Regions from separate parts of the Shinella sp. GW821-FHT11G07 genome, predicted to be linked through region 3. Evidence: predicted binding sites of a transcription regulator. Region 3 holds the regulator's gene; each other region holds the start of a gene.
What was found. Region 3 encodes LexA, which represses DNA repair genes until DNA is damaged. Its sites were predicted from a motif close to TGTTCNNNNTGTGTTCNG; they were not measured.
Positions count from the first base shown of each region.

Region 1: a site for LexA is predicted at 2,492-2,509, ahead of AC1RT2_RS00430 (ImuA family protein). Genes of this name have one in related genera too.
Region 2: a site for LexA is predicted at 5,725-5,742, ahead of AC1RT2_RS27960 (DNA polymerase IV). Genes of this name have one in related genera too.

Region 1 covers NZ_JBXARJ010000001.1:83,078-90,977, reverse strand. The annotation lists gene AC1RT2_RS00450 (SMP-30/gluconolactonase/LRE family protein) at 1-422, shown strand, start outside; gene AC1RT2_RS00445 (GlxA family transcriptional regulator) at 565-1,554, shown strand; gene AC1RT2_RS00440 (hypothetical protein) at 1,667-1,990, shown strand; gene AC1RT2_RS00435 (hypothetical protein) at 2,062-2,367, opposite strand; gene AC1RT2_RS00430 (ImuA family protein) at 2,541-3,302, shown strand; gene AC1RT2_RS00425 (Y-family DNA polymerase) at 3,217-4,740, shown strand; gene AC1RT2_RS00420 (error-prone DNA polymerase) at 4,737-7,900, shown strand, end outside.
Region 2 covers NZ_JBXARJ010000019.1:39,284-47,183, reverse strand. The annotation lists gene rnr (ribonuclease R) at 1-111, shown strand, start outside; gene AC1RT2_RS27995 (DUF983 domain-containing protein) at 146-622, shown strand; gene AC1RT2_RS27990 (NUDIX hydrolase) at 619-1,281, shown strand; gene AC1RT2_RS27985 (MFS transporter) at 1,295-2,479, shown strand; gene rpmG (50S ribosomal protein L33) at 2,574-2,741, shown strand; gene AC1RT2_RS27975 (PleD family two-component system response regulator) at 3,434-4,801, opposite strand; gene AC1RT2_RS27970 (response regulator) at 4,811-5,182, opposite strand; gene AC1RT2_RS27965 (DUF3572 domain-containing protein) at 5,324-5,623, shown strand; gene AC1RT2_RS27960 (DNA polymerase IV) at 5,747-7,033, shown strand; gene AC1RT2_RS27955 (hypothetical protein) at 7,043-7,900, opposite strand, start outside.
Region 3 covers NZ_JBXARJ010000010.1:225,760-233,659, forward strand. The annotation lists gene AC1RT2_RS20690 (UbiH/UbiF family hydroxylase) at 1-114, shown strand, start outside; gene AC1RT2_RS20695 (AEC family transporter) at 82-1,044, opposite strand; gene AC1RT2_RS20700 (cytochrome c biogenesis CcdA family protein) at 1,177-1,926, opposite strand; tRNA gene AC1RT2_RS20705 (tRNA-Lys) at 2,153-2,228, shown strand; gene lexA (transcriptional repressor LexA) at 2,768-3,490, shown strand; gene AC1RT2_RS20715 (ComEC/Rec2 family competence protein) at 3,579-6,044, opposite strand; gene gltA (citrate synthase) at 6,352-7,641, shown strand; gene lpxB (lipid-A-disaccharide synthase) at 7,671-7,900, opposite strand, start outside.

The sequences.
Region 1 (7,900 bases), on a different contig from region 3:
CCGGCGCGGTCCACGCTGTGCTCACGGATTTCCAGTGCCCGAACGGCCTTGCCTTCAGCCCGGACGAAAAACGTCTCTATGTCGCCGATACCGGACGCATCCACAGCGATGATCCGCGTCATATCCGTGCCTTCGATGTCGATGCGGATTGGAAGCTCACCGGCGGCGAGGTCTTTCACACCATTGCGCCGGGCTGCGCGGATGGGATGCGGGTCGATGAGAACGGCAATCTCTGGTCCTCGGCGGGCGACGGCGTGCATTGCATCGCGCCGGATGGCCGCCGCCTTGGAAAAATCCTCGTGCCGGAGACCGTTTCCAATGTCTGTTTCGGCGGCCGGAACGGCCACCGCCTTTTTATCACCGCCACCACGTCGCTTTATGCCGTGTCATTGACTGTGCGTGGCGCACGCCGGCGCGAATGAAGAGACAAACATCGGCCAGGGAATGGAGCGAGCCCGTAAAATCTGATAGGACTCCTCTCAACGGTGTTGGCCCGCGGCGATAATGTCCGGCGGAACGGTCTGGGAGATCTGGATGGCGGTGGATGTTCGGACGGGGAAGGAGATGAGCGCAACGGCAGCGCCGAAGGCGTTACGTGTCGGTTTCATCCTCTCGAAGAGCTTTACGCTCTCTGCCTTCGCGCTGTTCGTGGATACGCTGCGGCTCGCTAGCGATAGCGAAGACCGCTCCCGTCGCGTCAATTGCGACTGGGACGTTTTGAGCAGCACGCGCAACTTCATCTCGTCGTCGAGCGGCATCCAGGTCGCGCCGACAGCCCCCTTCGCCGATCCCTCCTGTTTCGACTACATCGCCGTCGTCGGCGGCCTTTTGAAGGTCGACGAGCCGATCGACAGCTATGCGCAAGCCTATCTGCGCAAGGCGGCCAATGCGGGCGTCGGGCTGATTGGTCTCTGTACCGGCAGTTTCATTCTCGCTGAAGCCGGGCTGCTCAAGGGGCATACGGCCTGTGTGAGCTGGCTGCATCATCGTGAATTCCGCGGTCGCTTCCCGGATATCGAGGCAACGTCCGAGCAGATCTTCCGCTTCGATGGCAAGGTCGCAACCTGTGCCGGCGGCAGCAGCGTCGCCGATCTCGCAGCAACGCTGGTCCGTCACCATGTCGGCGAGGCGGCGGAGCGCAACGCGCTGGAAATCCTGCAGATCCGCCATCGCCGCGATGCGACCGACCTCCAGCCGCGCAATCCGCTCGGCCTCGAGGCGCGTGACCGCCGCGTGCACCTCGCCATCATGATGATGGAGCAGCACACGGAAGACCTGCTGTCGATCGACAGCATCGCCACCATGACCAACGTCTCCCGCCGCCAGCTCGAACGGCTGTTCGAAAGCGACATGGGCGCCTCGCCAAGCGCGATCTACATGAAAATCCGCATGGCGGCGGCGCTCAACATGGTGGTGCGCACCAACAAGCCGTTGATCGAGATCGCGCTCGAAACCGGCTTCGAGAGCCTGTCGCACTTCACCCGCCGTTTCCGCGCGGCCTTTGGCGACACGCCTTCGCAAATCCGTCGAGACGGTCGCCGCCAGGCAAGCTGACGCGCAATTCCTGCCGCAAGGCCGCTTCACACTTTTGCTGGAATTGCGCTGGCCGATTGGAACCAAGCCGCTCGCCAGCCGTTCGGTTTCCATTGCAGACAAGGAGACCGCAATGGCAAGCACTGACGTTCAATCCCAGATTTCCGCTCTTCGCGCAGAAATCGCCGCGCTTCAGAAGGATCTTGGGGAGCGGGGCACCGAGGCCTACGAGACGATCCGTGATCGTGCCGGCAATGCCGTCGAGGCTGCACGGCCCGCCGTCCGTTCGGCAACGAAGTATGTTCGCAACGAAGGTGCCGCAGTCGCCCAGGCAGCACGCGAGCACCCCGCGGCCCTTTCCACCGTCGTGCTGACGGCCGGCCTTGCCGGTGTCGTCATCGGCTATCTGCTGGGTTCCCTGGAAAGCGAACCACCACGCCGCCAGCGCTGGTTCTGAACAAACGAAAAAGCCCGGCATTGCCGGGCTTTTTCATGGAACGATGAGGGAGCAATTGCTCCCTTGTTTCGTTACCGGTGGCGCAGGCCGAAAAGGTAACCGATGAAGGCGGCACCGGCCAGCGCCGCGAGCGGATTGGTCTGGATGGTGGTGCGCACTTCGTCGCGCAGCGATTCCGCCTTGGCAACAGCAAGCTGGCCGGTGCCTTCAGCGATAAGGCCCGCGGATTCCTTCAGCCGGCTGATTTCGGCCTTCAGCGCTTCGATCTGCTCGTTGACCGTTGCTTCCGCCGCCGCGGCGCGGGCATCTTCCGAAATGCTGTCGCGACCTTCAACGACGCCGAGCGTGCGTTTGCCGGTGCTCTTTTCGTCAGCCATGAACATGTCTCCTGAATTTGATGGAATGGCGAAGGAAGAACTTCCTTCGCGCCAGTTGGTTCCACAGGTGATTCAAACTGTGATCGCTGTAAGGCGGTTTGGCGATTGACTCTCGTGCATCCAATGGAACAAATAGAGAACATAACTCTTTCAATCCGGGAGCTGCCACGCCGATGTCCGCCTTCGCCGCCCGTGCCGTTGTCGCCGACCTGCGCGACCGCATCCGGCAGTTCGATGGCCGTACGGCGCGCGACCGGGCGGTGCTGCCCTTCGGCGTGCCGGAGATCGACGACCGCTTGCCGGGTGGCGGACTGGCCCTTGCGAGCCTGCATGAGGTGTGCGGCGGCGGCAACGACGCGGTGGAGGGTGCTGCCGCCATGCTCTTTGCCGCGGGGATTGCGGCGCGCACCAAGGGGCAGGTGCTGTGGTGCCTGACACGGCCAGACCTCTTCGCACCGGCTCTGGCGCAGGCGGGGCTTGCACCGGGCCGGGTGATCTATGTGGAGGCGGGCGACGAGAAGAGCCTGCTCCTCTGTTTCGAGGAGGGGCTGCGCCATGGCGGGCTCGGCGCGGTGGTGGCGGAAGTGGCGCGGCTGTCGATGACCGCCTCGCGCCGCCTGCAACTGGCGGCCGAAGCCGGCGGCACGCTCGCCATTGCGCTGCGGCGTTTGCGCCACCGGTCGGAGGCGGATGCCTTTACCCAGCCATCCGCCGCGGTAACGCGCTGGCGGGTTGCGGTCCGCCCGTCCGTCACCCTTCCCGTGCCCGGCGTCGGCCGGGCGCAGTGGCATTTGCAACTTGTGCGCTGTCGGGCTGGCGCGGCAGCAGATTTTGACGTGGAGGCCTCCGATGCCGAGGGTCGTATCGCTTTTTCTTCCCGGCTGGCCGATCGATCGCCTGAGACGCACCATGGGCGCTTCGACGCCTCCGCCTGATGCGCGCCTTGTGCTTGTCGGCCGCGAGGGATCACGCCGCATCGTCACGGCGGTGAGCCGGCCTGCCGAGCAGGCGGGCCTGCGCGTCGGCATGGCGCTCACCAAGGCCCATGCGCTTTTGCCCGATGTGATGACCATGCCGACCGATCCCACGGCGGATGCGGCGGCACTCAACCGCCTGGCGCTCTGGGCCTTGCAGCACTACGCACCCATCGTCGCACCCGACCCGCCGGATGGCCTGGTCATCGACACCACTGGCGCCGACCATCTGCACGGCGGCGAAGAACGCATGCTGACCGGTCTCGTCAATCGGCTCGGCGCCTCCGGCATCGCCGCTCGCGCCGCCATTGCCGATAGCTGGGGCGCAGCCCACGCTGCCGCCCGTTTCCGCGCCGATCCCGTCTGCATCATTGCGCCCGGCGCGACGAGCAACATGGTGGCGCCGCTGCCGATCCCCGGGCTCAGGATTCCGCCGGATATCGTGACAGGCCTGCACGTGCTGGGTTTTGCCACGATCGGCGACGTGCTCGCCGTGCCACGCGCGCCGCTCGTGCTGCGTTTCGGCCCACTCCTCGGCCGCCGGCTCAACCAACTGCAAGGCACCATCTCCGAACCCGTCGATCCGCTCCGCGATCCCGAACTTGCCAGTGTGCGAAAAGTCTTCGGCGAACCCATAGGTGCGCCCGAAACCATCGCTCGCTACACGACAAGCCTCGTCCATGACCTCTGTCTGGCGCTGGAAAAACGTGGTCTCGGTGCCCGAAGGCTCGATCTCCTCTTCCACCGCGTCGACAACTCGCTCCAGGCGATTCGCGTCGGCACGGCGCAGCCCGTTCGGGATGAAAAACGGCTCACCCGGCTCCTCTCGGATCGCATCGAGACGATCGATCCGGGTTTCGGCATCGAGATCATGGACCTGACCGCCACGCTTGCCGAACCGCTCGTCCTGCAGCAGGCCGTCTCTTCGCTGATCGAGGAGGAACAGGCGGACATTGCCGGCCTTGTCGACGTGATCGCCAACCGCATCGGCGCGCGCCGGCTTTACCGCATGGCCCCGGTCGAGAGCGATGTGCCCGAGCGGTCCGTCCGCCGCGTCGCCCCGCTTGCCCCGGATGACGGTGCGACCTGGCAGGGCCGCTGGCCGCGTCCGTCGCGCCTGCTCGCCCGGCCGGAGCCGATCGAGGTCATGGCGCTCCTGCCGGATCATCCGCCGGGTGCCTTCACCTGGCGCGGCGTGCGGCGGCTGGTGAAGCGCGCCGACGGCCCGGAACGTATCTTTGGCGAATGGTGGAAGCGCGATGCCGAGCTTGCCGCCGTGCGGGACTATTTTCAGGTCGAGGATGCTTCTGGCGAACGCTTCTGGCTCTTCCGTTCAGGTGATGAACAGCAGGTGACGAACGGTGTTGGCCGCTGGTTCCTTCATGGGGTTTTTGCATGAAACCGCGTTATGCCGAGCTTCAGGTGACCTCCCACTTCTCGTTCCTGCGGGGTGCGAGTAGCTGCGCGGAGCTGTTTGCTCAGGCCAGCGCCCTCGGCATCGAGGCTGTGGCCGTCGTCGACCGCAACAGCCTTGCCGGTGTCGTCCAGGCCTTCAAGGCGGCGCGGGAGCTTCCGCCGGATGTGGCACAGGTACGTCTGGTGGTCGGCTGCCGCCTGGATCTTGTCGACGGCATGTCGCTGCTTGTCTATCCGACCGACCGTGACGCCTATGCCCGTCTCTGCCGTCTGCTTACCATCGGCAAGAAGAGGGCCGGCAAAGGAAAGTGCCATCTCGACTGGGCGGACGTCGTGGAATGGAACGAAGGCCTGCTCGCCGTGCTGGTACCAGACGACGCGGACGAGACTGTCGCCTTTCACCTGCGCCGCCTGCGCGAAACCTTTCGCGATCGCTGTTATATTGCCCTTACGCTCCGTCGCCGGCCAAACGACCAGGTGCGGCTCTTCGACCTCTCCAACCTCGCCACCCAACACCGCGTCCCCACCGTCGTCACCAACGACGTGCTCTACCACGAACCCGGCCGCCGCATGTTGCAGGACATCGTCACCTGCATCCGCCACACCGTCGTCATCGACAATGCCGGTTTTCTGCGCGAACGCCACGCCGACCGTTACCTGAAGCCGCCGACGGAAATGCACCGCCTTTTTGCGCGTTATCCGGAAGCACTTGCCCGCACGCTGGAGATTGTGGAGCGCTGCAAATTCTCGCTGGACGAGCTGCAATACCAATATCCGGACGAGAAGGAGTACGCGCATCTCACGCCGCAGGAGGCGCTGGAGAAGTATACGTGGGAAGGGGCGGCGCTCCGCTATTCCGAGGGACTGCCAGAGGATGTGCAAGCGCAGATCGTCCACGAGTTGGACCTGATCGCAAGGATGCAATATGCGCCTTACTTTTTGACCGTAAACGCCATCGTTCGGCAGGCAAGAGCGATGAAAATTCTCTGCCAGGGTAGGGGTTCCGCGGCCAACAGTGCTGTTTGCTACATGCTCGGCATCACCGCCGTGGATCCACGGGGCAATGGTCTTCTCTTCGAGCGCTTCGTATCGGAGCAGCGCGGCGAGCCGCCCGACATAGACGTGGACTTCGAGCACGAGCGGCGCGAGGAGATCATCCAGTGGATTTACGATACCTATGGACTCAGTCGCGCCGCACTTTGCGCGACCGTCATCAGATATCGCTCTCGTGGCGCCATGCGCGATGTCGGACGTGCACTGGGCATGCCGGAGGATGTGCTGAAGGCGATGTCATCTCAGGTCTGGGGTTGGTCCGAGGACATACCGAAGTCGGAGGTCGCGGACATTGGCCTTAATGTAGATGACAGGCGTATGCGATTGCTCGTGGAGCTTTCTCGTCAGCTCATGGGCGTGCCGCGCCATCTCTCGCAACACCCAGGCGGCTTTGTACTGACGCGCGATCGGCTGGACGACCTTGTGCCTATCGAGCCGGCAGCAATGGACGATCGCCAGGTGATCGAATGGGACAAGGACGACATCGAATTTCTCAACTTCATGAAGGTGGATGTCCTGGCACTCGGCATGCTCTCCTGTATGCGCAGGGCCTTCGAGTATTTGGAGGATCTCAAGGGAATCCGGAAGGGGCTGTGGAACATCGAGCTGGATGACGAGCCGACCTACGACATGATTTCGAAGGCGGACACGCTTGGTACATTCCAGATCGAGAGCCGTGCTCAAATGTCCATGTTGCCGCGACTTAAACCTCGAGAATTCTACGACATCGTCATTCAGGTGGCGATCGTACGACCTGGGCCGATCCAGGGGGATATGGTGCACCCCTATTTGAGGCGGCGGCAGGGACTGGAAAAACCGGATTATCCAAATGATGAGAAATTAAGGAAGGTCCTCGAAAAAACACTCGGTGTGCCGCTTTTTCAGGAGCAGGCCATGCAGGTGGCCATTGTCGGAGCTGATTTTTCGCCCGGCCGCGCCGACCAGTTGCGGCGTGCCATGGCGACTTTCAAGCATACTGGTGGCGTCGATAAATTCCGGCAAGAGTTGATCGATGGCATGACCGAGAAAGGATATCCTTTGGAGTTCGCCGAGCGCATGTGCCGTCAGCTCGAAGGTTTTGGTTCCTATGGCTTCCCGGAAAGCCACGCCTATAGCTTCGCCATTATTGCCTATGCCTCGGCCTGGATGAAGTGCCATCATCCGGACGTCTTTTGCGCCGCGCTCCTTAATTCCCAGCCGATGGGTTTTTACGCACCGGCACAGATTGTGCGCGACGCCCAACAACATGGGGTGGAGGTGCGACCGGTCTGCGTCAATGAAAGTCGTTGGGATTGCACGCTGGAGCCGACGGACAACGAGAAGCGCTTTGCCGTGCGGCTCGGCCTCGGAATGATCAAAGGGCTGAACGACAAGAAGCTGGAACGTTTCTTCGCCGAGCGATCGGAAGAGCCTTTCGTCTCGGTGGATGATCTGTGGCGCCGTTGTGGCCTGCCGGTGGCCGCACTTGTCGAAATGGCAGAGGCGGATGCCTTCCGGCCATCGCTTGGCCTATCCCGACGCGAAGCACTGTGGGCGATTCGGGCGTTGCGCGACGAGCCGCTGCCGCTTTTTGCCGCCGCCGCCCAGCGCGAGGAAGCGGTGATTGCGGAACTCGATGAGCCTGTCGTTTCCCTCCGTCCCATGACGGCCGGCAACGAAGTCGTCGAGGACTATGGCCATGTCGGCCTGACGCTACGAGCCCACCCCGTCAGCTTTCTGCGGGAGGATTTGCAGCGACAAAAAATCCTCTCCTGCCATGTCGCCACAAACCTGCGCGACCGGCAACGGGTCGAGACGGCAGGTGTCGTTCTGGTACGCCAGCGGCCGGGTTCCGCCAAGGGCGTTATCTTCGTGACGATCGAAGACGAGACCGGCATTGCCAACCTTGTCGTCTGGAAGAAGGTCTTTACCGCTTATCGCAGGGTGGTGATGAGTGCCTCTATGCTCGGTGTGAAGGGCTATATCCAGCGGGAAGGGGAGGTAGTCCATGTCGTCGCACAGCACCTGACGGACCTTTCCGGTATGCTCTCGAGTGTCGGCCGCCGTGATGGGCCGTTTCCCCTCCCGCACGGACGTGGAGACGAATTCCA
Region 2 (7,900 bases), on a different contig from region 3:
GAAGGACGCAAGATGCCGACGGCAGTGCGCTCCTTCCACAAGTCGGGCCGGCGCAAGGGCAGCGAACCACGGCGCCAGCCAGGGACCCGCCCTCCCCGCGGGAGACGCTAGGCCGGTGCAGACCGCCGGCAGGAAGGACTTGATCATGCAGGCGAACGAGACCACCGGCAGTGCGCTGCATTTTGGTGACACGGCAACGGCCACGCCCGCTGAACGCCCGCTCGGCCGCGCCATCAAGCGTGGCATGCTGAACCGTTGCCCGGCCTGCGGCACCGGCCGCCTCTTCCGCGCATTCCTCAAGCCGGTCGAGAACTGTGCCGCCTGTGGTCAGGACTATACGCACCAGCGCGCCGACGACCTGCCGCCCTATCTCGTCATCACCATCGTCGGCCACGTCGTGGTCGGCGGTTACATGGCGACGGATCTCGTGTGGTCGCTCACCACCTGGCAGCACCTCGCAATCTGGACGCCCATCGCGCTCGTCATGTCGATCTTGATGATGCAGCCCGTCAAAGGCGGCGTCATCGGCCTGCAATGGGCGATGAAAATGCACGGCTTCAACGACAAGCCGGCAGAGACCGACGCAGTCGTCGCACCCGCCTACGGCGACCGAACCGCATGACGGCTGTCCGGCCCGTCGATGCAGCGTCCATCCTGCTTCTCGACCGGTCGGGCGGACGTGTTCGCGTGCTTGTCGGCCGGCGCAGCAGCAAACATGTCTTCATGCCGGATGTCTACGTCTTCCCCGGCGGCCGGCGCGATGCGGGCGATCACCTCGTTGCCGTTTCGAACCCGCTCAACCCGCTCGCCAACGAGCGGCTCGCCCTGCGCGCCGGCGCGCGATGTTCCGATTCGCGCCTGCGCGCCATTGGCGTTGCGGCGCTGCGGGAACTCTACGAAGAAGCCGGTATTGCGGTCGGCATGTCGCTTGGCGAACAGCCCGGGGGCGCGCTGCCGTTTCGGCCGGACCTCTCGAACCTGCGGTTCCTTGCGCGCGCCATCACGCCTGCCGGCATGGTGCGGCGGTTCGATACGCGATTCTTCACGCTCTTCACCGACGAGGCCGATGTCGACCCGGCTGGCGCCACGGCAAGCCATGAACTCGAAGACCTGCGCTGGGTCGATATTTTTGACCACAAGGGCATTGAGATGCCCGACATAACCGTATTGATCCTTGAAGAGCTTCAAAAAAGCATTCAGGAAGACAAGTCTCTACCCTTCGGAAGAGCCGCGCCGTTGTATCGCAACCGGCACGGACGCTTCCTGCGGGACCTTCTTTGAGGATCGATCGCATATGACGCAGCCGCAATCCGGCACCTCCGGCCCAGTGGAAAGCATCCACTGGCGGTCTCTCATTGCTGCCGTCGCCGCCATTTCCGCAGTCGGTATCGCCATCGGCCTCGGGCTTCCACTGCTCTCCATCATCATGGAAAAGCGCGGCATTTCCTCGACGTTGATCGGCATCAACTCCGCCATGGCCGGTATTGCCGCCATGGCTGCTGCGCCCTTCACCACCCGGCTTGCGCATGCCTGGGGCACGTCGACGACGATGCTATTGGCGATCCTGCTCTCCGCCATCAGCGGCCTCGGCTTCTACTATATCGAGAATTTCTGGCTGTGGTTCCCGTTGCGCCTGGTGTTCCACGGCGCGATCACCACGCTGTTCATCCTGTCCGAGTTCTGGATCAATGCCGCCGCCCCGCCGCGCCGGCGCGGGCTCGTGCTCGGTATCTACGCGACCGTGCTGTCGCTCGGCTTCGCCATGGGTCCCCTGCTCTTCTCGATTCTCGGCAGCGACGGCGTCCTGCCCTTTGCTGCCGGCGCAGGCATCATCCTGCTTGCGGCGATCCCGATCTACATCGCGCGTGGGGAAAGCCCGGTCATCGACGAGAAGCCGGAACTGCATTTCATGCGCTACGTGCTCCTCGTGCCGACGGCGACGGCGGCCGTCTTCATCTTCGGCGCGGTGGAAGTCGGCGGGCTCTCGCTCTTCCCGATCTACGGCATTCGCGCGGGCTTCACAGAGCCGCAGGCGGCCCTGCTACTCACCATCATGGGGATCGGCAACATGGCGTTCCAGATCCCGCTGGGAATGCTCTCAGACCGAATGAAGGATCGCCGCAGCCTGCTGACGATCATGGCCGTCATCGGCCTTGTCGGCGCGCTCTCGCTGCCTCTGGTGTCACAGAACTGGCTATTGATGGCCATGGTGCTCCTGGTGTGGGGCGGCTGCGTCGCCGGCCTCTATACGGTGGGTCTCAGCCATCTCGGTTCGCGACTCGTCGGTGCGGACCTCGCCGCAGCCAATGCCGCCTTCATCTTCTGTTACGCGGTCGGCACGGTTGTTGGTCCACAGGCGATCGGCGCGGCGATGGATGTCTCGGGTAATGACGGTTTTGCCTGGGTAATTGCCGCATTCTTCGGCTTTTACCTGGCACTTTCGCTTGGTCGGATCGTTTTCAGACCGAAACGGGGTTGACTTTTCGGGCGCGATTTGTAGTTTCCGCCCAGATTTAAGCCGCAGAGCAGACTGGCTGTCCGCGGCTTCGTTTTTTTATAAAGGCAGGACGACCATGGCCAAGGCTACCACCATCAAGATCAAGCTGCTGTCGACGGCCGACACCGGTTTCTTCTACGTTACCACGAAGAACAGCCGTACGATGACGGACAAGATGACCAAGACGAAGTACGACCCGGTCGTCCGCAAGCACGTCGAATTCAAGGAAACCAAGATCAAGTAATCTTGGGAGCCGATCAGGTTCGCAAAGGCGCTGGATGGAAACATCCGGCGCCTTTTCTTTTGCGCCCGATGTCTGCAACCTTTTTCCGGCGGGCCGAATCAAAAACGCCGCCCCCTTGACGGGAGCGGCGTTGAATGGGGGTCGGTCAGACACGACGACGGCACGAGGATTCCGTATTTGTCGCAGCTGACCGACCGACCCCACGACCCAGGAGATGCGGCGGACCTAGCATCATGGGGTAACCGGTTGTGCGGGCTTGTTTGCCGCCCATGAGTTGAGCATCGCGCGAAAAGGAAAAAAAATCAACGAATTATTAACGCTCAAACGGCGTGTCGTTGTCTCATAGTTAACCGCGGCGGTTGTGATTGTTTCAGCGGGTATCAGTTGCGTTCCGGATCACAACACTGCCGGCCGACGCTACGTCAACCTTGGAGCGAATGTCTTGCAACCTAAGCAAAATGCCGCGGTGTCACACGGGTAGATTGTACGAAACACAACCCATTGATAAAGTTCGCCAAAAGAAAATAGTAGGATTATAGCCAGATTTCGCCACTTGCCCTGCCGCGAGCGATGGGGAAAGCGCTCCATGGCCGTAGCAAGAACGCTTTGGGGCAACTGTCCGAATTTAAAGGCAAACGCCTAGGCTGCGAACGGGCCTGTGGACAAACTCACGGCAGAGCCAAAAAATCCACTCAGGCCGCGGCCGCCACGACGCGGTTTCGCCCTGAACGCTTCGCCTCGTACATTGCTGCATCCGCCCGCTTGAGCAAGGTCTCCGGCGTATCCCCCGCAGGCAGGAGCGAGGCAAGTCCGAGCGACGCCGTTATGGCCAGGGAGACATCCGTACCGGGAATACGGAACGGTTCGCGCTCGACGATCGTGCGAAGGCGCTCTGCCACGCCCACGGCCATTTCCGCGGATGTATCCGGCATCACCAGCACGAACTCCTCGCCGCCGTAGCGGCAGGCGAGATCGGCGCCGCGCACGGCGGACCGGACACGATTGGCGAACTCGCGCAGCACGGCGTCGCCGGCATCATGACCATAGGTGTCGTTGACCAGCTTGAAGCGGTCGATATCGGTGATGCAGACCGACAGCGGGCGGCCGCGCGCGGTGGCGCGGTCGATCAAGAGCTTCATATGCGTATCGAGGTAGCGGCGGTTGTGCAGGCCGGTCAGCCCGTCCGTCACCGCAAGTTCGATGGTTTGGCGCACGCTGGCGCGCAGACGGTCGTTGCAGCGCTTGCGGCGGATCTGCGTGAGGCTGCGGGCAATCAGTTCGTTCGGATCGATCGGCCGCATCAGATAGTCCGTCACGCCGAGATCGAGCGCGCGCACCACCAGTTCGTCATCGCCCTGCTCGGCGACCAGCAGGATCGGCAGGAAGCGCGTGCGCTCCAACGAGCGCAGCTGCGAGCACAGGCGCAACGGATCGTACGAGTCGAAATTGGCATTGACGATCACCAGCTCGAAATTGCTTTCAGCCGCCTGGAAGAGCGCTGCCTGCGGATCCGAAATGGAGGTGACATCGGCAATCGGCTTCAGCGTGCGGGCAATCCGCTCCTGCGAGCTGGCGCGCCCGTCGACGAGGAGAACATCGCCCGGCTCGTCGCCCAGGGAATCATCCAGCCCCTCTTCCATGGAAATGGCGCGTGCGGTGGCCGCGCGCATGCGCAGCTCGTCCGTCAGCGTCTTCAGACGCACGAGGCTTTTCACCCGCGACATCAGCTGGAGGTCGTTGACCGGCTTGGTGAGAAAATCGTCGGCACCGGCTTTCAGGCCGCGGACGCGGTCGGATGGCTGGTCGAGCGCCGTCACCATGACGACGGGAATATGGGCAGTGCGCGGATTGGCCTTCAGGCGCTCGCAGACCTGAAAACCGTCGATGCCCGGCATCATGATATCGAGCAGGATGAGATCGACCTGCGTGCGCTCGCACATCGCCAGCGCATCGTAGCCGTTGTCGGCAGTCAGCACGTCGAAATATTCCGCAAGCAGCCGCGCTTCGAGCAGCTTCACATTGGCGGGAATATCATCGACGACGAGAATGCGCGCTGTCATTGGCCGGCCTCACGCGTCGCCGAGATAGATTTTGATGGTCTCGATGAACTTCGGCACCGAAATAGGCTTGGAGACATAGGCCTCGCAGCCGCCCTGGCGAATACGCTCCTCGTCGCCCTTCATGGCGAAGGCCGTGACGGCAATCACCGGAATGACGTGCAGCTCATCGTCTTCCTTCAGCCACTTGGTGACCTCAAGGCCGGAAACTTCTGGAAGCTGAATGTCCATCAGGATCAGATCAGGTCGGTATTTTCGCGCAAGATCAAGGGCTTCCATACCATTCCTGGTCTGGATCGTGGTATATCCGGATGCCTCGATGAGGTCCCGGAAGAGCTTCATGTTCAGCTCGTTGTCCTCGACAATCATCACCTGTTTGGGCATCGTGCGTCCCTGTTCCTCTCGCCGGCCTTGCAACCTTTTGGGAGATCGATAAGTTGCGGCAAAGCCGAAATCGCCCAGCCCGACTGCGAGTACGTTAGCGTCACTTGGTTGATTAAAAGGTAAATTTCCCGAGGAAAAACGATGAAAAGCCAAAAAGATACACCCGCGACAGAAGACGCGGAGGCTACCGCCGTCGCCATCCTCGGTTGGCTTGCTGGCGAGCCCGAATTGCTCTCTCGTTTCCTGGCCCTGACCGGTGTCGCGCCCGCCGAGGTCCGCAACGCCGTGAACGATCCCGCTTTCCTCGCCGGCATCGTCGATTTCCTGATGGAGCACGAGCCGACATTGCTGGCGTTCAGCGCAGCGACGGGTGTGCAGCCGGAAGCGGTCGTGCGTGCCCACGCGATCCTTTCGGGCCCGTATGGCAGCAACGATTTCTGACCACCCGGCCCGAAAAGGCCGATGTGCGTATGCCTGTGCGTTGTCATGCATTCAGCCTCGGCGACTGTTGAGACTCGTGAACTTAAGCAGTAATGTCGCGATGTTCAATATTTGTTCCCGATCATGAGCACCGCGACCATGCATTTTCCGGGCTTCTGCCGCGACTGCCTGACCGGGCAGCCCGCCGGACTGCGCCGTTGCCGGGGCTGTGGCAGCCCGCGTCTCGTCTATCATGACGAACTCTACGACCTGACGCTCGCCCATATCGACTGCGACGCCTTCTATGCGTCGATCGAGAAACGCGACAATCCGGACCTTGCAGACAAGCCCGTCATCATCGGCGGCGGCAAACGAGGCGTCGTCTCGACGGCCTGTTATATCGCGCGCGTCCATGGGGTTCGCTCCGCCATGCCGATGTTCAAGGCGCTGGAAGCCTGTCCCAATGCGGTCGTCGTCAGGCCGGACATGGAAAAATACGTGCGCGTCGGTCGCGAAATCCGCACGATGATGCAGGAACTGACACCGCTCGTACAGCCGCTCTCCATCGACGAGGCCTTCCTGGAGCTGAAGGGGACCGAGCGCCTGCATCACGATCCCCCTGCCCGCGTGCTCGCGAAATTCGCCCAACGCGTCGAGAAGGAAGTCGGCATCACCATCTCGATCGGGCTTTCCTATTGCAAGTTCCTCGCCAAGGTCGCCTCTGATCTCAACAAGCCGCGCGGCTTTTCGGTCATCGGCGAAGCCGAGGCATTGGAATTTCTGCGCGAAAAACCGGTGCGCCTGATCTGGGGCGTCGGAAAGGCCTTTGCCGAGACGCTGGAGCGCGACGGCATCCGCACCGTCGGCCAACTCCAGACCATGGAGGAAACCGACCTGATGCGCCGCTATGGCGTGATGGGCAAGCGGTTGTTCAATCTCTCCCGCGGCCAGGACGAGCGCGAGGTGCATCTCAACGATCCGGCGAAAAGCGTTTCGGCCGAGACCACCTTCTTCGACGACATTTCCGGCTACGACGCACTGGTCGCGCATCTGCGCCACCTCAGCGAGAAGGTCGCCGCACGCCTGCGCAAATCCGGCATTGCCGGCCATACGGTCGTGCTCAAGCTGAAAACCGCCGACTTCAAGAGCCGAACGCGCAACCGCAAGCTCGAAGATCCGACCATGCTCGCCGACAAAATTTTCCGCACCGGCATGGAGCTTTTGCGCAAGGAGACCGATGGCACAAAATACCGCCTGATCGGCATCGGCGTCAGCGACCTTGCCGATCCCGGCCGCGCCGACCCGCCGGACCTCGTCGACCCCGCCGCCACACGCCGCGCGGCGGCAGAGGCCGCGATGAACACGCTGCGCGACAAATTCGGCAAGGCAAGCGTCGAGACCGGCTATACTTTTGGTAAAGGCCGGTCCTGAGCGCTTTCGTTACTCGAACAGGAAATCCGCCGCCGTAAACTTCGACACCGTGATGTTGTCGACGATGATCTTGCCATGGCTGAAGGTGATGAGCACGTCGTCACCCGACTGGGTGATCTTCAGGTCGGAGAGGGAGTCGATCTTGCTGAAGTTGCGGAAATGGATCTTGTCCTCACCGTCCGTGAAAGCATTCACCGTGTCCGTGCCGAGATTCCTGTCGCTACGATCACGGAAGACGAAGAAATCCTTGGTGCCCTTCGTACCGTAGAGCGTATCGTTGCCAACCTGCCCCTCCAGCCGGTCCTGTACGCCGCCGCCGCCCCTGATGACGTCATTGCCATCGCCGCCACGCAGATTGTTGTTCTTCGTGTTGCCGATAATGGTGTCGTGGGACCTGCCACCGGAAACCTCCTCAATGTTCTTGAGTGTGTCCCGGTCGCCGAAACCATCGATCGCGTAGCCTTTCACCAGATCGACAAGCACCTTGCCTTTACCGCCCTGGTCGTAATCGCGCTGATACATGACACCGTCAAAATCGCCGCCGCCGCCATCGATGATATCGTTGCCCGCCAAGCCGGCGAATTCGTTGTCTCCATTCGATCCGACAAACTTGTCCACGTAGTTCGTGCCGTAAATACCCTCAACGTTCTTGAGCGTGTCCGTGAAGCCGAACGCATCGACCACCTTGCCGGTGACCATGTTCACCGAAATGCCCTTGCTCGGCAGCCAACCGTGTTGGCGAGCACCCTCCGAATAATCGACCTCGTCCCAGTCAGCGCCACCGTCGTAGGTATCGGCTCCCATGAAATCCTTGATATAGTCGTCTCCAGCGCCAGCCGTGACTTTGTCGTTGCCCGCACCGGTCTC
Region 3 (7,900 bases):
TCAGCGCTTGGACCGTTGCGCAGCATCGTCATGCGCGAGGGCATCGAACCGCTCGGGTCGCTGAAGACGTTTCGCGAAAACCTAAGGGAACGGGTCGCCCACAAGCAGGCCTGATTTGATGAGATAGAGCAGGATCGTCACCGTGGCGACAGACAGCACGGTGGTGATGAGAATGGTCGCCGACGCCCGTTCCTGCCAAACACCATATTGCTGGCCGATAACAAAGACGTTCGTCGCTGTCGGCAGTGCTGCCAGAAGCACCGCCGTAAACACCCAGACCGGATCGAAATTGCCGGCAAAGCCGAGCACCAGGTACATTGTTACCGGCAGCAGCAGCAATTTCGCCGGCACGATATAGCCGATTTCCACCGGCACGCGCTTCAGCGGCCGCAGCGCCAGCGTGACGCCCATGGCAAAGAGCGCGCAGGGTGCTGCTGCCTGCGCGAGATAGTCAATCAACCGCTGCAGCGGCGCCGGCGCCTCGAGCCCGGCAAAGGCCGCAACGAACCCGGCAGCCGTCGCGATGATGAACGGGTGCGTGACGATCTTGCGCAACACCCCGACGGCAATCTGGAGCGCCGGCTGTTTCTCGCCACCCGCAACGGCCATCAGCGCCGGCGCCACCATGAAATGCAGCATGTTCTCGAAGCAGAAGACCAGCGCCACCGGCACGGCCGCCGGTTCGCCAAAGGCGAGCAGCGCCAGCCCCGGCCCCATATAGCCTATATTGCCATAGGCGGCGGCGAGCCCCTGGATTGTCGCCTCGCCGATCGTCGCGCGGCGCAGCCAGAGGCCAACGGCGAAGATCAGTCCAAAAACCAAATAGGTCGCGCTGATGTTGGCGACGATGAAATCGACGCGCGTCAGCTGCTCGATCGGCGTTTTTGCGACCAGTTTGAAGAACAGCGCCGGCAGCGCGATATAGATGATGAAAGTGTTCAGCCAGCCAAGCGCTTCGACCGGCTGCTTGGTGATCCGGGCGACCACGTAGCCCAGCAGGATCATGCCGAAGAACGGCAGGACGAGTCCGACGATGTCCGCCATGGGCCGAGGCGCGCTCCCGCTTGCCGAGGATGATATCCCTGACTAGAACCCCGGTTCACCGGAAATGCTCTAGATATTTGTTTTAGCCGCATTATCCGAGGCCGAAGCGGTGCCGCTTCGGCTGGAAATGCTCTAGCCGATTTGCGAGAGAATGGGAAACGTTTGCTGGAACCAGATGGCGACCGTGCTGATATAGCCGAAGATGAAGGCAAGGCCCGTCAGGACGAGCAGCACGCCCATGACCTTCTCCACCGCGCCAAGATGCCGGCGAAAGCGCAGGAGGAAGCGCATGAAGGCGCCGGAAAACCCGGCCGCGATCCAGAACGGCACGGCAAGGCCCAGCGAATAGACGGCCAGTAGCATCGCCCCGTCGCTGACCGTTTCCCGCGCGGCCGCAACGCCGAGGATCGTCCCGAGGACGGGGCCGATGCAAGGCGTCCAGCCAAAGGCGAAGGCAAGCCCCATGACATAGGCGCCCGATGCCGTCGCCGGCTTGCCACCGCCCTGAAACCGCGCCTCGCGGGCAAAAAGCCCGATGCGCAGCAATCCGAGAAAATGCAGTCCCATCAGGATGATAATGACGCCGCCGATCTGCGCCAGGATGTCGAGATGCCGGCGCAGCACCATGCCGATCGTCGATGCCCCGGCGCCCAGCGCCACGAAAACCGTGGCAAAGCCCAGGGTAAAGAAGAACGCCGCCAGCAGCACCGCCCCGCGCGTGTCCCGCCGGACCGCGACCGCATCGTTGCCGCGGAACTGATCCACGGAAATGCCTGCCATATAACACAGATAGGGCGGCACGAGCGGCAGCACGCAGGGCGACAGAAACGACAGCGCTCCGGCAAGCAGCGCACTTAGAAGAGAAATATCGGCAATCGACACTGGCTACTCCGCGACGGCGGGAAAGCGGTTCGGGCCCGAAAACGCCCCGTCCGCTCCTTCATTTGCGCTTCCTAGTATCGGCCGAAGCCCTCTCCTGCCAATCACCTTTTGGAGAACGCGGCAAAATGCAGCAAAAGCTGTTTTTCATCGCATTTTCCGGGTTGACCCGGCAAATCCTCCTGCCTATGTTCCGCGCACTTCCGCGGGGCGTCTTCGCACCGCCTGGGAGCGTGTAGCTCAGCCGGTAGAGCAACTGACTTTTAATCAGTAGGTCCAGGGTTCGAATCCCTGCGCGCTCACCATTTGAGTATCTGACCTAAAATATAAAAATGAATGTTAGTTTCTGTGCATGGCATGTGTCGCGTTTCCTCGTCGCCACGGCGTGAATGACGCAGCCTTTCCCGCGATGTGATTTTGCAGTTTCATTCGGCTAGGCGCTACGCCCAACGCTGCTGCCGGCCGGGCGGGTGGTTGGCGAAACCCACAGATGCGCAGCCTGCCCACCGGCAAGAACCCCGCTGGATCGAATACAGGTACATATTGACTGTTCCGCCATATTGGTGACGCGTAGCGCCTCGAAGCCCATGCATACGGATGTGGATGCGGCGGTCTGCGGCGTCAATGATGGCAGTAGTGGAGCTCCACTTCCGCAGCTAGCACTGGTTAGCGTTCGCGCCTCCAGCGCATTAGAACCTTGACTATTCTGGCGGCCGGGAAAGGCAAAATCCACACCAACTCCTGCCCGTGTGAAAAGCTTCTGTAAGCGCAAGCCCTTGCAGAACACATATGGAACAGATAGTGTATGTTCTATATTTGTTTCACGATTCTGGGGTGGACGGCGATGTTGACACGTAAGCAACAGGAACTTCTCTTGTTCATCCATGAACGGATGAAGGAATCCGGCATACCGCCGTCCTTCGACGAAATGAAGGATGCTCTGGATCTCGCCTCGAAATCGGGTATTCACCGGCTCATCACGGCGCTCGAAGAGCGCGGCTTCATTCGGCGACTGCCAAACCGCGCGCGCGCGCTGGAGGTCATCAAACTTCCGGAGGCCTATTCGCCCAGTCTTCAGCCGCGGCGCGGTTTTTCTCCGTCGGTCATCGAGGGAAGCCTTGGCAAGCAGCCGGTGCCGGCCGCTCCGCCCCAGCGAACGTCGAGCCAGGCAGACATGCCCTCCTCCGTTTCCGTGCCGGTCATGGGACGCATCGCGGCGGGTGTGCCCATCTCGGCGATCCAGAACAATACCCATGAAATCACCGTGCCGGCTGAAATGATCGGCGGCGGGGAGCATTATGCGCTGGAGGTCAAGGGCGATTCGATGATCGAGGCCGGCATCCTCGACGGCGACACCGTCATCATTCGCAATGCGAATACTGCCAATCCCGGTGAAATCGTCGTGGCGCTGGTCGATGACGAGGAAGCGACGTTGAAGCGCTTCCGCCGCAAGGGCGCATCCATCGCGCTTGAGGCCGCCAATCCGGCCTATGAAACCCGTATTTTCGGACCGGACCGCGTCAAGATTCAGGGCAAGCTCGTCGGGCTTATTCGTCGCTACCATTAAAGCGTGTCGCGTAAACGCGTGCGGCGGTTTAGCGATAACGTCCTGCAAAACATTGAGAAGCCAAGGCGTGGGGAGTGAACTTTAGAGATCACGACGCACTGTCATCCGCTCCGCTCGCTTCATAGGTACCCGTACGCCAATCATAGGTACGGTGCCGTGACCAGGGGCGATGAAGCGTTTCAACGGCCGAGTTAAAAAGGGCGTCGGAGAGGGCGGAGTTTGCGTGATCGGCTGCCGGCAGGATTTCCAGGGCGCCGGTTTGCCTCAAATGGCGAACCGTGATGAGGCGTGCACCTGAACGGCAAGCTTCCAAACGGATTGCGACGGGCACGATGACGAGGTCTGCCTCGTCGCAGGCCGTACCGAGGAAGGCGAGGTCTTCCAGCGCCACGATGCGCCAGCCGCTAGGGGAAATGGCGGCGCAGAAGGCTTTTGTCTCACAGATGAAGCCGTCGCGGGTGCGGGCTGCATCGAATGCTGCGGCCATGGCGGCCTTGGCCTTCTGCCGGTCGGCTTCGCGGCGGGGTCGCTTCTGCCTGGCCGTAGTGGCGGGGTCCTCCTTCTCGGTGTCGACTGTCAGGCCGCTCGTCTTGCGAATCTCGGGTTTCAGAAGTGTTTCAAGACGAAGGGCGCGCCGCCACTGCGCATAGATGAAATCCGGTGGCCGTGTGCGGTTGGTCGCTGCTTTCTCGCCATGCAGAATGGCGACCAGGCGGCCATCTTCCGACACGAGAATCTCCGGCCTTGTGCCTCCACCGGGCCAGCCGGCGGCAAGGATTCCGACGACGACGAGAAGCGTGCCGGCATGGCGCAGTCGGGTGCGCAGAAGGCAGACGAGGCCGCTGCCGATGCCGATGAGCAAGAAGGCGGTTGCAGGGATGCGGCCGGTGACGATCTCGCCCTTCCAGCCGGCTACCCATGTCGACAGCGTGATCATCCACTCGATGCCTTTGCCCATGATCGCGAAGGGAATGGCATCGAGGCCAAAGGGCATCAAAAGCACGGCGATCAGACCGAAGGGCATGACGATGGTGCTGATCACCGGCATGGCCAACAGGTTGCCGGCAAGCCCATAGGCTGGGATTCGGTGAAAATGGCCAATGGAGTAGACCAGCGTCGCAAAGCCGCCGATCAGCGAGGAGAGGATAAGCCCGCCGAAGAAGCGGCCGGCGGCTCCGCCGAACAGCGCAAACGGCCCTCCCCGGCTTTCGCGCTGGACCGGACGCTCGCGCCACGCGGCGTAGCCGGCCACGAGGCCCAGCGTTGCGGCATAGGACATCTGAAAACCGGGATTCGTCACGGCAGACGGCGTGACCAGCAGGATGAGGATGGCCGAGATCGCCACGTTGCGCAGGCTGATGGCCGCGCGCCCGAACAGCACGGCGACGAGCATCACGCAGATCATGATCCAGGAGCGCATGGCCGAAATCGCGCCACCCGAAACGAGAATATAGAGCGTCACCATCACCAGGGCGCCGACGGCCGCGAATTTCTTCGCCGGGTAGCGCTCGGCAAAACCCGGAATCAGCGCCATCAGCATGCGCGCACCGACGAGGAAGGTTCCGGCGGCGAGCACCATGTTCAGCCCGGAAATGGCAAGGACATGGGCAAGGCCCGCCTGCCGCAGCGCTTCCACCGTGTCGTCGCCAATTGCTCGCTGCTCGGCAGTGACAAGGGCCGCGGCAATGGCCCCCGCATCCCCGCCGATGCGCCCCCGAATATGCTCGGTGAGGTTGTTTCTCCAGGCGGCGATCCGTTGCCGTATTCTGTCGTAGAGGCCGGGCGCGTTTGTCGTCGCGGCGGTCGGCACGCTGTAAAAATAGCCGACGGCGCCCGTGCCCGCGAAGTAGGCATCGAAGGTGAAATCGTTGAGCCCCGCCAATGCGGGACCGGAGGGCGGGCCAAGGCGGGCGCGCCCCGCAATGCCGCCGCCGATGGCGATCGGCTCATGCCGGCTTCGGGCAAGCAGTGTCACCACAGTGGGCATGCGGTTCAGGGTGGGTTTGCGCGTCGTTTCGAGTGCAATGCGATAGCGGATTGCACCGCGATCGTCGCTCTCGCGAGACAGGACGCGTCCCCTCACCTCCGTCGTCACCGGCGCATCCAGGATGACGGTGCCAAGGCGGGCGGTTTCTCCGGCCGCAAGCAGCATACCGAGCGGAACGAGGAATGCGGCCCCCGCGGCGAGCGCCACGAGGCTTTCACGATGCCGCAGCCGCAAGGCGGGCCAGAGCGCGGCACAGGCAAGCAGGATCAATGCGTAGGGCGACGGATCCGACGCTGCGGAAAACCAGAGCGCGGCGCCTATGCCGAGGAAGACGGGAACGAAAAGGAGGAAATGGCCGTGTGCGCGTTCCTCGGCAAAGGCGGCTGCCACCGTTTGCCGTCCGGCAAGGCGTTCGCGCAGGCGGCCGATGGCACGCAGGAGAAGAACAGAAGCCGGCCGGTACGGCTTGTCGAGCGGCGCGAGCTCTCGGGACGCGTCGGCGGGCACGCCGTGCGAGGCATCAGCCTCGGACGCCGTCCGTCGTTCCGCGATGTCGATCCTGCCCATGGCTCGGCCCCACCCGTTCCCACTGGCATAGTGCAATCGAATGGAGAAATCTTCAATCTGCAGTACATGCCGAAAGTGCTAAGTCAGACATAATGGATGCGCCCTCCGCATCGTGGAAAGCACTCTCAAAAGTTGCTTGCAACTTCATGGAAAGGGTAGATATTGCGTTGCCGGAAAACCTGTTTTCGCAATGCACAATTTGCCTTTCGTATTGCTTGGCAGCATCGGACAAATGGGTTAGCAAAACGAGCATGTTCATGGATACGGCACAGCTTCGTGCCACCATTGGAAACAACGGAGGATCGTTATGACAGGAACTAGCGCGGGTGTGTCAGTCGGTGGCAAGACGGTGGACTTGCCGACGCGATCCGGTACGATCGGCCCCGATGTGATCGACATCGGCACGCTGTACAAGAATACCGGCACCTTCACCTACGATCCCGGTTTCACCTCCACTGCCTCGTGCGAATCGAAGATCACCTATATCGATGGCGACGAAGGCGTTCTGCTGCACCGCGGGTATCCGATCGAGCAGCTGGCCGAACACGGCGATTTCCTCGAAGCCTGCTACCTGCTGTTGTACGGCGAATTGCCGACCAAGACGCAGAAGGATGATTTCGACTACCGCGTCACGCACCACACCATGGTGCACGAGCAGATGTCGCGCTTCTTCACCGGCTTCCGCCGCGACGCGCATCCGATGGCCGTCATGTGCGGCTGTGTCGGCGCGCTGTCGGCCTTCTATCACGACTCGACGGACATCACTGATCCGCACCAGCGCATGGTTGCGTCGCTGCGCATGATCGCCAAGATGCCGACGATCGCCGCCATGGCCTACAAATACCATATCGGCCAGCCCTTCGTTTACCCGAAGAACGACCTCGACTATGCGTCGAACTTCCTGCGCATGTGTTTTGCCGTGCCGTGCGAAGACTATGTGGCGAACCCGGTTCTGGCGCGCGCCATGGACCGCATCTTCATCCTGCATGCCGATCACGAGCAGAATGCATCGACCTCCACCGTGCGCCTCGCCGGCTCCTCGGGCGCCAACCCGTTCGCCTGTATCGCGGCCGGCATTGCCTGCCTCTGGGGTCCTGCCCATGGAGGCGCCAACGAAGCGGCCCTCAACATGCTCGCCGAAATCGGTTCGGTCGATCGCATTCCGGAATATGTCGCCCGCGCCAAGGACAAGAACGACCCGTTCCGCCTGATGGGCTTTGGCCACCGCGTCTACAAGAACTACGATCCGCGCGCGCGCATCATGCAGAAGACGACGCACGAGGTTCTCAGCGAGCTCGGCATCAAGGACGACCCGATGCTGGAAGTCGCGATGGAACTCGAGCGCATTGCGCTGACGGACGAGTACTTCATCGAGAAGAAGCTCTATCCGAACATCGACTTCTACTCCGGCATCACGCTGAAGGCGCTTGGCTTCCCCACCACCATGTTCACCGTGCTCTTCGCACTCGCCCGCACGGTCGGCTGGATCGCCCAGTGGAACGAGATGATCGAGGACCCGGAACAGCGCATCGGCCGTCCGCGTCAGCTCTATGTCGGCGAACCGAAGCGCGACTACGTGCCGGTTTCCAAGCGCTGACAGCGCGCCGCCGAAAAGAAAAAGCCCGGTCAGTTTTGACCGGGCTTTTTTGTTGCGAGCAGATCAAGGATGACCGCCGCCCCGGTCTCGCCAGGCGGGCGGATGGTCCGCATGCGTTCATGCACAAGATCATAGCCTTCCAGCATCGCGCGGCGTTCAGCCGTATCGACGGAAAGCCGTTCAAACCAGCGTACGAGGCTGCCCGGGCGCACCTGTTCATTGAGATATTCCGGCACGACGGTGTAATCCGCAATGAGGT